Regions from separate parts of the Thalassospira sp. CH_XMU1458 genome, predicted to be linked through region 2. Evidence: riboswitches for the same ligand, from Rfam matches in the RefSeq annotation. Region 2 holds a riboswitch; each other region holds the start of a gene.
What was found. A riboswitch is a leader RNA that binds a small molecule or an ion and turns the genes downstream of it on or off. The one in region 2 is predicted to bind cobalamin.

Region 1: linked by a shared signal. The riboswitch ahead of cobU (bifunctional adenosylcobinamide kinase/adenosylcobinamide-phosphate guanylyltransferase) and the one ahead of WBY09_RS10270 (DUF4198 domain-containing protein) in region 2 are both predicted to bind cobalamin.
Region 3: linked by a shared signal. The riboswitch ahead of WBY09_RS03580 (methylmalonyl-CoA mutase family protein) and the one ahead of WBY09_RS10270 (DUF4198 domain-containing protein) in region 2 are both predicted to bind cobalamin.
Region 4: linked by a shared signal. The riboswitch ahead of WBY09_RS16380 (ABC transporter substrate-binding protein) and the one ahead of WBY09_RS10270 (DUF4198 domain-containing protein) in region 2 are both predicted to bind cobalamin.

The regions. Positions count from the first base shown of each region.
Region 1 covers NZ_JAYMDW010000001.1:236,323-239,413, reverse strand. The annotation lists gene WBY09_RS01075 (histidine phosphatase family protein) at 1-449, shown strand, start outside; gene WBY09_RS01070 (hypothetical protein) at 470-1,108, opposite strand; cobalamin riboswitch at 1,661-1,851, shown strand; gene cobU (bifunctional adenosylcobinamide kinase/adenosylcobinamide-phosphate guanylyltransferase) at 1,910-2,449, shown strand; gene cobW (cobalamin biosynthesis protein CobW) at 2,484-3,091, shown strand, end outside.
Region 2 covers NZ_JAYMDW010000002.1:622,543-625,633, reverse strand. The annotation lists gene WBY09_RS10280 (cobalt ABC transporter permease) at 1-259, opposite strand, end outside; gene cbiM (cobalt transporter CbiM) at 252-929, opposite strand; gene WBY09_RS10270 (DUF4198 domain-containing protein) at 946-1,743, opposite strand; cobalamin riboswitch at 1,914-2,110, opposite strand; gene WBY09_RS10265 (DUF924 family protein) at 2,261-2,803, shown strand; gene WBY09_RS10260 (glycosyl transferase family protein) at 2,863-3,091, opposite strand, start outside.
Region 3 covers NZ_JAYMDW010000001.1:787,774-790,864, forward strand. The annotation lists gene WBY09_RS03580 (methylmalonyl-CoA mutase family protein) at 1-1,392, opposite strand, end outside; cobalamin riboswitch at 1,529-1,707, opposite strand; gene WBY09_RS03585 (response regulator) at 1,994-2,416, shown strand; gene phhA (phenylalanine 4-monooxygenase) at 2,475-3,091, opposite strand, start outside.
Region 4 covers NZ_JAYMDW010000003.1:512,768-515,858, forward strand. The annotation lists gene WBY09_RS16375 (glucan biosynthesis protein) at 1-807, opposite strand, end outside; cobalamin riboswitch at 980-1,182, shown strand; gene WBY09_RS16380 (ABC transporter substrate-binding protein) at 1,409-2,434, shown strand; gene WBY09_RS16385 (FecCD family ABC transporter permease) at 2,475-3,091, shown strand, end outside.

The sequences.
Region 1 (3,091 bases), on a different contig from region 2:
CCAGCCATCTGTCACGTACGCATGATACGGCGCGCAGTCTGCAGGCGTTCATGGATAAAGACATAGCGCCGCAGGCTGAAAGCGGCTTTGCCGAACAGCATTTTGGTGATTGGGAATTGCAGAACTGGAATGATTTGCCCAAGGGGGAAACAACACGGTTCTGGACCGACTTTGCCCGCCAACACCCCCCAAAGGGTGAAAGCTTTGCCGATGTGGTTGCCCGTGTCGGACCCGTCTTTGGCCGATTGAGTGCGGATTGGGCCGGGCGCGACATTGTCGCTGTCGTTCATGGCGGCACAGTGCGTGCCATGCTTGCCAATGCACTGGGTTTATCCCTTGAAACCGCATTGGCATTTCATATCGACACGTTGGGTCTGACCACGCTTGAATATATCGACGGTGTCGACGAACCGGGCTGGCGCGTGACCGCTGTCAATCAGCGCTTTTAAGGAGCTTAAGGCATGTTCCGTCAGGCAGAGGCCAGCTCGATATCGGATGCCATGTCATCAAGCGCGTGTTCTGCCAGATAGCGGTCAACCATATCCGGATTCAGATCATGTTTTTCGCAGATGTCGAAAACATCGCGCAGATAGGCCTGATAATAGGGCACCGGGCGGCTGCGTGATTTGCTTCGCAATTTGGCGACATTCGGGAAATCACTGGCAAAGGATGCGTTTTCAATCACCTGGATGATGGTGTCATCAATGATGGCAGCCGGCATTCCGCAATAAGTCTTGCCGCAGGCAGACAACATCTTGCTGGCAGTCGGAACGGAAATGCCCGGCTGGGAAAGCAGCTCGTTCAACTCGTCCTGTCCGAAATCCGAGATCGACATCAGGGTCACTAGGGTTGGCATATCGCGCACAAGCAACGAAAGCGCATTGACGCGAATGCCACGTTCATGGGACCAGATGATGGTTGCGATTACACCCTTTGAGGCATCCTCGGCAAAGATGTCACGCACATCGCGGCGTGCCAGAGTGATCTCGCCATCGGCTGCGCGCTGTTCAAGAAAATCCTGAAATGACCGATCAGGACTGTTCAGACGGTCCAGCAATCCCAGCCACATGTCCTTGCGAGACGATGTGGTCCAGGTTGGCGCGTTCATCTGTCGGATTTTGGATAGGTGAGAACGTATTGCCATTGGTCTTGAAAAATCCAGATTACCCCAAGAGTTTCGGTTGCAGTATTTCCTGCAGCCATCCGGGTGATGAGTCTACTTCCCGGGTTTTCGCCAGATTGCGGATTGTTCCGTCTTTAGGGTCAGGACCTATTAATTTGGTTTGAATGGTTAAACAGATTTGCGCGGATACGCGGAGTAAAACTGCAGGAAGATATTTATCTTTCAAGGTTTTACGACAAAGTAGTCCGTGCAAATCCGATTAATCCGAAGGACAGACGTTATATTTGCAAACTCCAGCGTCAAATCCCTTGTGCGGGATACCAACCCGCCCGGCGGGCTTTTCCTTGGATTTCGCAAATATAACGTCTGCCATTCAAATCAAATTAATAGGTCCTGACCCTAGTTCCAGCGCAACGGCTTGATGTTGGCTGAAATGGTATGACCTCTCAAGCAGACAATTCTTACAAATACTGACCTTCCGATTAGGGTGGGGTGGTAACGAAGGGTTAAGTGCCGAGAATGACCTTTGGCATTTTTGGCAAACCTGCTAGGTTCGGCGCATCGTTCGGTGATGGGAAATCGGTGCAAGGCCGATGCTGCCCCCGCAACTGTATCGGGTTGGGAGATCCGGGTCGGTGCCAACGCGCCAGACCAGCCACCGGGAAACCGGGAAGGCGGATCGCTTTCATGCCCGCAGCCAGGAAACCTGCCGAAGGTGTCACTATTCGAAGGAAGGTGACGACGCAATCGGGCCTCGGTGGGAGGCCATGGCGAGGAAGAAACGGGATGACCCAGACTTTACCCCCTGACGGCCCCTCTGGCGGGACGCATCTGATCCTTGGCGGGGCGCGATCCGGCAAAAGCCGGTTTGCCGAAAACATCATTAATCAGGCGGGCGGTGGCACATATATCGCAACCGGGCGTGCCTGGGATGACGAAATGGCCAACCGCATAGATCTTCACAAAAAATCACGCGGCGATCTTTGGCAGACACTCGAGGAACCGGTCGAACTTTGTTCGGCGCTGCAGACCTGTAATGTCACAGGCGGCAAGCCTGTTCTTGTTGATTGTCTGACCTTGTGGCTGACCAATCTGATGCTTGAAGACCGCGACATTGATGCCGAGATCGCAGCTCTTTGTGATCTGGTGCCAACCCTTGTCGTGCCGGTGCTTTTTGTCTCAAACGAGGTTGGTTTTGGCATCGTGCCGGAAAATGCGATGGCGCGGGCCTTTCGCGATCATGCCGGACGCCTGCATCAACGCATTGCAGAGATTGCAGACAAGGTCACCCTTGTGGTGGCCGGCATTCCGATGTCGGTCAAATAACAACATAAATTATTGAATTTTAAGGATTTCAGAAATGGCACAATTGGGCAAAATCCCGGCAACCGTCATTACCGGTTTTCTGGGCGCTGGCAAGACAACCATGATCCGCAATATGCTGGAAAATGCCAATGGCAAACGCATCGCGCTGATCATCAATGAATTTGGCGATCTGGGTGTGGATCGAGGCATCATCAATGGCTGTGGCATTGAAGGCTGCGAAGAAGATGACGTTGTTGAACTGGCCAATGGTTGCATCTGCTGTACCGTGGCTGATGACTTCCTGCCTACCATCCAGGGCCTGATTGACCGTGAAACGCCGCCTGATCATATCGTGATCGAAACATCTGGTCTTGCCCTGCCAAAACCGTTGGTAAAGGCGTTTAACTGGCCCGAAGTCCGGTCGCGTGTGACCGTTGATGGCGTTGTGGCGGTTCTTGATGGCGCGGCCCTGCGTGATGGTCTGTTTGCCCATGATCATCACGCGGTACAGGCGCAACGCGAAGCAGACGAAAATCTTGATCATGAAAGCCCGCTTGAAGAACTGTTCGAAGAACAGCTTCACTGTGCCGATATGGTGGTTCTCAACAAGACGGACCTTCTGACCGATGCCGAACGCAGCAAGGTCGAAGCCGATATCCGTGC
Region 2 (3,091 bases):
AACGCAGATCAACCTGCTGGCTTGGTGTGTAGATAAAGAAACCGTCACCATCGGTGGTAACTTCATCAATCTTGTTGCCATCAAGGTCAAAGATCTCAACAGGCGTGTTTTCAGCCATGACACCGTTGGAGAAACCGATTTCACCTTCGATGTTCGAACCACTTGGAAACAGGGATGCGATAACCTTGTGCGCCTGTGCAGGTGCTGCGCCGAACACAAGCATACCAAGCGCAAAGACCAGCATGAGTGATCTAGCCATTTGATGCCTCGCCCGCCTGCTTTGCACGCAAAGTTGCTGCCGGCTGCATCTCAAAGCCCGACGTCTGATCGGCGGCCTGCAGTAAGGCCGGTTTGACCTTGGCGATCAGATACACCGATGCCGCTGATACCAGTCCTTCGACCACCATGATCGGAATGTGGGCAAAGAAGACCAGCTTGGCCGCCGGAACAAATGCATCACCACTGAGTGCAAGCGAAATCGCGACAAACACCGTTGTCAGCGCGATGGAAAACGCACCGGCACATCCACCAAGCACGGCCGCCGTGACCGGGCTGCTGCGCGACACCATTCCCCGGAACAAAAGGCCCGCCAGCACAGCCGGAAAGGCGATATTGACCGTATTGACGCCAAGAACCGTCAAACCGCCAAAGCCAAAGAAAACGGCCTGAAGCAAGAGACCGACAAAAAGTGCCGGAAACGCGGTCCAGCCAAGCACCAGCCCGGCAAGACCGCTCATGATCAGATGCACACTGGATGGTCCCACCGGCACATGAATAAGCGAGGCAACAAAGAATGTTGCCGACAAAACCCCGGTTGCGGGAATTTTATCGATTGGCAGTTTCCGCAGTCCAAGGCTAAGCCCGGCAACTGCAAGAACACCCCCGCCAATCAAGACTTCCGGTGCCAGCGCACCATCAACAATATGCATCTGTTTTGTCCCTCGCCTATTTCACATCATAGGCGCGAACCCACAGGACTGCATCCTGTGAAAGTTCCTTGCCCTGAAATTCTTTGTCAGGGCCGCTGCCAAGTGCTGCAAATCCCCAAAAACCTGCTTTGGGGACACCAAAAGTGAAATACCCGTTTTGATCGGAAATGGCCACAACCGCACCACCGGGCATTGGCGATGCCGTTGGCCCTTTGGGTGTGTTGCTGGCCATATCAGGTTCTGCGGCCATGTATTCGATTTCGACTTCAACACCGGCCACAGGTTGGCCTTCGCTTAAGACACGGCCGGTAAAGGTCGAACCGGCAATGATGTTGGTTGGTCGATTAAGCGGCAGGATTTCGGTTTTAAGACCTTGCGGTTCCATCCAGTCGGTCGGAATTTCATTGCGGTTCACATAGGACTTCGTGATCTGCTGGATGAAGATATCTTCGCTTTCTTCGTAATACGGCGTCGGCACCACCACCATGACGTAATCACCGCTGCGGCGCAGAGTCAAAGTTGCGTCAAAGGCAGCTGCCGAGTTGGCAATTCCGGTGAAAGTAATCGGCGAAATCGTTGATTTCAGATCAATTTTCTCGCCGCGGTTAACCGCATAAAATTCAAGCGGCTCGGCCATATCCATGACATGGCCGTTTTCAAACGGGTGCCAGAAAATCAGCTTCACCGGCTGATCCCCGGCCTTGGTCACGTTCACGTCCGGCGTATAGGCCAATTGAAAATGCGCATGCGTCGGCATGGTCGCCGACAGCACACAGGCGCTTGCAATTGCAAGCCTGCCAAGGGTCTTCAACATATAATCGTCTCTTTCTCAAACGATGCACGCAGGCCAACGGCCCAACGCACAGGGTCAGGACAAAGAACGATAGGATGGCTGGAAGCAAGATTGCGGATCTTCAAAAGACCGTTTGTACCCCTGCAACCTGACGCTCACCCCGGCGTCCAACAGTTTCATACCGGGCAATCGGCACCCGGCAGTCAAAGGCAGGTCTCCTGGCTCACGGTTTGAAAAGCAATGCGCCTTCCCGGTTTGCACCAGTGGCATATGCAATGCTCTGACCGCTTACAGTTGCGGGGGCAGCCGTGGCTTTGTCATGCATGACGCACCACGTTCCCTTTTAAGTTGGTCCAATCGGATCAACACCAAAGACAATGTCATAATCCACGTCGGACGGATTGCTGTCAACTCCTTGCCCCAAGGTCCGTGACAATCTTTTTGCGGATGGCTTGACGCGCCTTAAACCGGGCGCGAAGATCACCCGCAACTTTGCCGACGGGCCGCAAAAGCCTGCAATGAGATGGGTGGAAACATTATGAAACCTGAAACGGTTCTTGTTTTCTGGTTCAAGGAACTCGAAGAAAAACAGTGGTTTATCAAGGATAAAGCCCTCGATCGCCATATCGCGGAACGCTTTGCCGATTTTCATGCCGCCGCCACGGCCGGAGAGCTTTTTAACTGGCGCAAAACCGCCCATGGACGACTTGCAGAAATCATCGTTCTTGATCAGTTTTCACGCAATATGTACCGCGATCAGCCACAGTCCTTTGCATCAGATCCAATGGCATTGGTGCTGGCACAGGAAGCTGTTTCCTTGAGGCTGGATCGCAAACTGGTCACACCGCAGGAACAGGCATTTCTGTATATGCCCTACATGCACTCGGAATCAGAAATCATTCATGAAGTGGCGGTTGACCTGTTTTCACAGCCCGGCCTTGAGCACAATTACGAGTTCGAGCTGAAACACAAGAAGATCATTGACCGGTTTGGCCGCTATCCACACCGCAATGAAATACTGGGTCGTCCATCGACGCCAGAGGAAGTGGCGTTTCTCAAAGAACCCGGATCATCGTTCTGAGCATTAAAAAAGGGACGGTTTCCCGTCCCTTTTATTCGATCTCACTTGATCACGGAACATCAGCCAACATCACGGTCGCGATTATCCCACCAGCCCTGCACAAGGCTTTCTGCCTCATCCATGTAATCCGCCTTGCCGGCAAGGAAGGCTGCCATGGCAGCACTGCCCTTGATCTTGGCTTCGGCAGGAATATCTTCTACCTCGCCACGCCAGACAGCCAGGAAGTGCTTTAGCGACACAGGGCTTTGGTCTTCGCCATCCTTTTCGGTTTTTGATAGCAATGCGGGC
Region 3 (3,091 bases), on a different contig from region 2:
TTTGGCTTCTGTGATGTTGGGAAATTCCGACACACCGGTCAGCGGATTACGACGGGTCGACAGGCGGTTTTCACGCGCATTCCAAACGGTCTCGATCTCGGTCTTGAGACTGCCATTGGCAAGGGCACTTAGAATACCACCCGAAGATTCAAGCGACTGGAATTTCGTCCAGGCGGCCTTCGCCAGCTCCTTGGTCAGGTTTTCAATAAACCACGAACCACCAGCCGGATCGATGACCCGGTGCACGTTGCTTTCTTCCTGTAAAATCAGTTGGGTGTTGCGTGCAATACGGCGTGCAAAGCCATCTGGCAGGCCAATCAGATGATCATAAGGCAGGCAGGTCACACTGTCCGCACCACCCAGACCGGCGGCAAAGCTGGTGACCGTTGTGCGCAGCATATTGACCCACGGATCAACCTTGGTCAGGGCCATTTCGGCTGAAACCGCGTTGACCGTAATCGTCGCATCCTCGGCACCCGATGCCGAAAGGACGCGGCTCCACATCATGCGAAGGGCACGCAGCTTGGCGATCCCGGCAAAGAAGTCGGTGCCGATGGCAACGTTAAACACCATCGCACCCGCGGCCTGATCAACCGCCATCCCGGCATCGGTCAGGGCGCGCAAATAGGTCACCCCGCTTGCCAGCAGGCAGGCCAGTTCCTGACCATCGGTGGCCCCGGCATTGTAATAAGGTGCGCCATTCACTGAAATTGCGGTTGCCAGCGGGAACAGATCAATCAGCTCGACCGCAACGCTTGCCGCATGATCAACCGCATCCTGTGCGCCACAGGGCAGGGTGCCAGTGGACGCAAGGGTTCCGATCGGATCAATGTTAAAGGCCGGTGCGGCTTCGTCGGCACCATCGGTATTTGCGATATGGGCGGCCAGAAGTGCTGCGGCCGGAACACCTGCCGCCCCGGCATCAAGTCCGACGGTGGCAAGGTTGGTGTAAACATCCTCAAGCGCGGCATCGAGATCGGCCAGACAATGAATGGCAATACCGTCAACACCGACCTCGGCAGAACTGATTTCGCGCCCGGCACGGGCGGCGGCATCAAGTTTTAGCGTGATTGAGGTCGCCCCATTTTCAAGGTCCTCGAGGATCGCGGTATTGGTCGCCTTGGGATCGGGATGGGTATGAAGTTGACGGATGTCCCAACCGGTTACGGTTTCGCGCGGCTCGACCGTGGCATTAAGAACTTCGTGGATCAGCCGGGTCGCGTCATCCTGATCGTCATTTGTATAGATCGGCTGAACGGAAAAACCATCAAGCGTATTGGTGACAAGCTTCTTTTCGAACGGGGCCCCTTTAAGGGCCTCTTCGGCAAGCTTGCGCCAACTTGCGTAATCAGCAGATGGAAATTCGGATGCGAGCTTTAGCGGGTCGGACATGGTTTCTCCCGGCTTGGTGTGTCCCGTCCTTGATGCGACTCCATATGGGGTCTTCATATGGCGTCGGGCACGGAACGTTGCCAAATTCTATTCTACTACGGATTCCCAGTACCCGGTACACCCCGCCCGGCCCATTTCATGCCAAGAAAACACCATCGGTATTCTGACTCGCGAGAAAGCCTGCAAAAAGGCCGTCACGCTTACAGTTGCGGGGGCAGTTCCGGGCTTGGCCAAAGTGCGCTAAAGCACGGCCGCACCGGATTCCCGATCCTATTTTCCGGTCACATTCGCGACATGGCGGTTTATAGCACCTGTCCTTAATTCCGTAAATAGGCATGGAAATACCTATTTAGACGGATATCGACCCCGACAAATCAGGTTTCCGTAACGTTATGTCGGCGGAAACATTGGGGTTTTGCACGTCTGTTCGTGGTTTGCGCGCCGCATGGTTCCGATCCTTGCGGCCTTATACTTTCGCGGCACGGGTGCAAGATCAGGGTGAAGCCGGAACATTGCGTGGCAAAAATTTGGCGGGTTTAACCAATTTGACATTTTCGTCTGTCAGTTTGGACTTGTCCCAAAACTCGGAGTATCGCCATCCATGAACGCGCTCAGCGCCATGCCGTCGCAATTCTGTCCTGATGGACTGGTTGCGTTCGCCGACGACAGTCCCAGCGCCAAAGCAGCCCTTGAAACAGTGTTGCGTCGGGCAGGATATGACGTGGCCGGTTTTGATTGTGCCGATGATCTGATTGATCAGCTGGACGGGCTTTATCCCCGTGCCATCATCCTTGATATCGAAATGCCGGGTATGAGCGGCTTTGAAGCGTTCTGCGAAATTCGCCGCCGCTATCCCAACAGCCAAAACGTGCCGGTTTTCTTCTTCTCGGCCCATTATGATGCCGACACCCGCGCACAAGCCGATGCGCTTGGGGCGGCCGATTTCATCAGCAAGGACGCCAGCCCGAAAGTGGTGCTTGAGCAACTCAATCGGGTGCTGGGTCATTCCATCAGTGCCTGCTAGCGGTGCTGCCAGACCAGCCCTGCCTTGATCAATCCTGAACGGATCGCCACGCCCTGCCTTACGCAGGGCGTTGTTGTCTGTGGGTCCTGTGGGTCTCCTCGCCCAGGGAAATGATGCTGTCTGCAGCACCATGCACATGATAAAGCCGGTCTGTCGGCAAGGTGGTTGCCGGATCAATCGCAGGCTTCTTGGCGAGCCGATCATAGATCGGGGCGAGCGGCACATTCATCGCGTCAAACAACTGATCGTAACTTTCCAGAACGAAATAGGTTTTCTGGAAATCATCAATCGCATAATCCGTGCCCATGACGCGTTCAAGCTCGAACGCTACCCGGTTTGGTGTGGGATCGGTCACCGAATAGATGGTTTCGGTTTGCGATGACAACATGCCAGCCCCATAGGCGCGCAATCCATGCGGGGTCATGATCAGGCCAAACTCCACCATGTACCAATACATCCGCGCCAGCTGTTTCAGGCCGCCCATCGCAATGGCCTCTGGGCCCTTGGCGCCATAGGCTGCCAGATAGTCGGCAAAGGTCGGGTCATAGAGCATCGGCACATGACCAAAAAAGTCATGGAAGATGTCGGGTTCGACCAGATAATCCATTTCCTCGGGCTTGCGCAGCCACACCGTGACCGGGAACCGCCGATTGGCAAGATGGTCAAAAAACACAT
Region 4 (3,091 bases), on a different contig from region 2:
ACCAAGCCGTTCGATGTCCTTGCGCAAAAACAGATGCTTTTCGACATCCATCGTCACCCCTTCGCCGCGATAAAGCAGGAATTTATACGCCCCCGTGATGCTGGGGCCATCCAGCAGGGCATAAACCGTCACCGGGTCTTCGGGATTTTTGGCCGGTTCGATAAAGAACTGACGGAAATCGGGGAATTCTTCGGGAACCGAGGTCGCGGTATTGACCGCAATGCCGCGTGCCGACAGGCCATACTGGCCTTCATCCCCAATGGCGCGGAAATAGGATGCGCCAAGAAACGCCGCCCAGTCCTGGGTTTTCCAGTCATCGCGCGCCTGATTTTCATGCAGGCGGAAACCGGCAAAGCCGCTATTGGCGGGCAACTGGCGGGCAATGCTGTCTTCGGGCATGTCAAAGTAATCGGGCTTATAGATCACTTCGCGCGCCTGCCCGTTTTCCAGAAGATACATATGCACCGGTTTGGCGAAATACATACCCAGATGGAAGAAGGTCAGCGGATAGGTGCCTGATCCATCGGAAAACGGCGAATGGTCGCGTTTGTAATGCAGCTTGCCATGGGTGTCGTAATCGATCTTGCCGACAATTTCCGGGTTTGGCGCAACGGGTGGCTCATAGGCCGATGCGGCCATGGATTTGGCGCGTGCAATCAGATCGGCAAAATCAAACGGCTGTGCCGAACCCAGATCAAGGCCGTCGACATCTGCCAAAGCATGCTGATAGATCGACATTCCCGGCAGGATAAGACCGGCTGCCGCGATGGATTTCAAAAAGCGTCTGCGTTCAACAGAAGTCGTCATGTTCATCACATTCCTGTGGTTTGAGGTGTCGGGAAAGCATACCCGGCAGTGTGGAGGTAATCGGGATGAAACATGGCAAATTCAAGGTCGTATCAATTGCTTTTTATGCATGGAGCCTTGGCGTTAATGCCGCTGGTGGTCTGCCAATTTCCTTGACCGTGTTTTTGGTTTAATCTAACCGTGACGTGTCGGTATCCGAATATCGGATAAAGGGAATTCGAGATGGGCCGAATATGGGTTCATTAACCGAAGCTGCCCCCGCAACTGTAGGCGGCGAGCATTTTTCTGACCAATGCCACTGGGATCAACCCGGGAAGGCCAGGGAAAATGCGTTGACCCGTAAGCCAGGAGACCTGCCGACACGAAGACGACGGACCGGGCGGGGTGCCCCGGAGAATGTCGGTACGTGTCTTGGCCCAACAGTTTAGCCCAGGTTTTCTAAGCTTTAAGGCCGACATCTTCCGTCATCTCCTGACACTTTTGCCAGTCCATTGACAGCAGTAAAAATGATGTTATGTTATAACATAACATTTGACGGTGCGTTGAAACTGGATCATCCAAAACGGTCCCGGATCAGCGCATCAGCAAGAGGGAACTAAAAGTGATCAATCACGATAAACGTGTACTGGCGGTCGGGGTGTTTGCCGCTGGTCTTATTTCATCTGTTTCATTTGCGTCCGCAACCGAATATCCGCTCAGTATCGAGAACTGCGGGACTATGTTGCAATTTGATGCGGCCCCGGATCGCGTGGTGTCGTTGGGCCAAAGCACGACTGAAATTCTCTATTCGCTGGGCCTGGCCGACAAGGTCAAGGGTACGGGTGTCTGGTTCGGTCCGGTGATGGATGAATTCAAGGACGTCAACGCATCTGTGCCGCGTCTGGCCGACAATGATCCGGGGTTCGAGACCGTTGTCGCGCAAAAGCCGCAACTGGTTGCCACCCAGTATCAGTGGCATGTCGGGCCCAAGGGCACCGTCGGCACCACCGAACAGTTCAACGAGCTGTCGATTCCGGTCTACACCGCACCTGCTGATTGTGTGGGCAAGGACAATGCCGGTGGCGGTGACGGGGTGCGCCACGAAGGCTTCACCATGGATCTGATTTATCGCGAGATTTCCGATCTTGCGCAAATCTTTGATGTCGAAGATCGCGGCGACGCGCTGATTGCCAGCCTGAAGGAACGTCAGGCGAACTCATTGGCGCGTGTGACGGCAAGCGGCCATGACAACGTATCCGCCGTCTTCTGGTTTTCCAGTCCTGAAATCAACAGTGATCCCTATGTGGCGGGCAAGAACGGCGCGGCGGGCTATATCGCCGGTAAACTTGGTGTTCGCAACATCATCGACAGCAATGAAGAATGGCCGACCGTTGGCTGGGAAACCATTGCGCGCGCCAATCCTGATATCATCGTGATTGGCAAGATGGGTCGTCGGCGTTTTCCGGCCGATGACTGGCAGGTCAAGATGGATTTCCTGAAAACCGATCCGGTCGCAAGTCAGATGAAGGCAGTGCGCAATGGCAATATCGTGGTGATGGACGCCCAGTCGATGGATCCGACCATCCGCCTGATCAATGGTATTGAAACACTTGCCGAAGCGGTCGAAAGACTGAGTGCTTCGAACTGACCTGCACTGCCAAAGGCGCCTGATATGCCCGGAGAATTCAATGTTTGAAACAACGCCAGTGCAGCAGCCGGTTCAGCCACCTCGGCAATCGCTGGCGGGGCGGGCATATCTTGTGCGGGCCGGTGTCAGTCTTGGCGCCCTGGTTTTGCTTGTTGGTGTCATCGCGATGGCCGCGGCCAAGGGGGAAACGCACATTCCCCTTGGCACCGTCTTTCAGACCATTGCCAATCATCTTTGGCAGGCGGGCTATGACGTTGATCCGATTGATGCCGGGATCATCTGGAATTACCGGATATCGCGCGCCATGGTGGCGGCGGCCTGCGGGGCGTCCCTTGCGCTGTCCGGCGCAGTGTTGCAGGCACTTTTGCGCAATAGCCTTGCTGATCCTTATTTGCTGGGGATTTCGGCCGGGGCATCGACCGGTGCAGTCAGCGTTGCCATTCTGGGGTTTGGCGCGGGCATGGTTTCCCTGTCACTTGGCGCCTTTGTCGGCGCGCTGGTGGCATTCGGGTTTGTTGCCCTTTTGGCCATTCCGGCCGGGCGCGGGGCCGGTGCGATCATTCTTGCCGGGGTAGCCGGATCACAACTGTTTAACGCGTTAACGTCCTTCATCGTGACCAAGGCCGCCACGGCGGACGAGGCACGCGGGGTAATGTT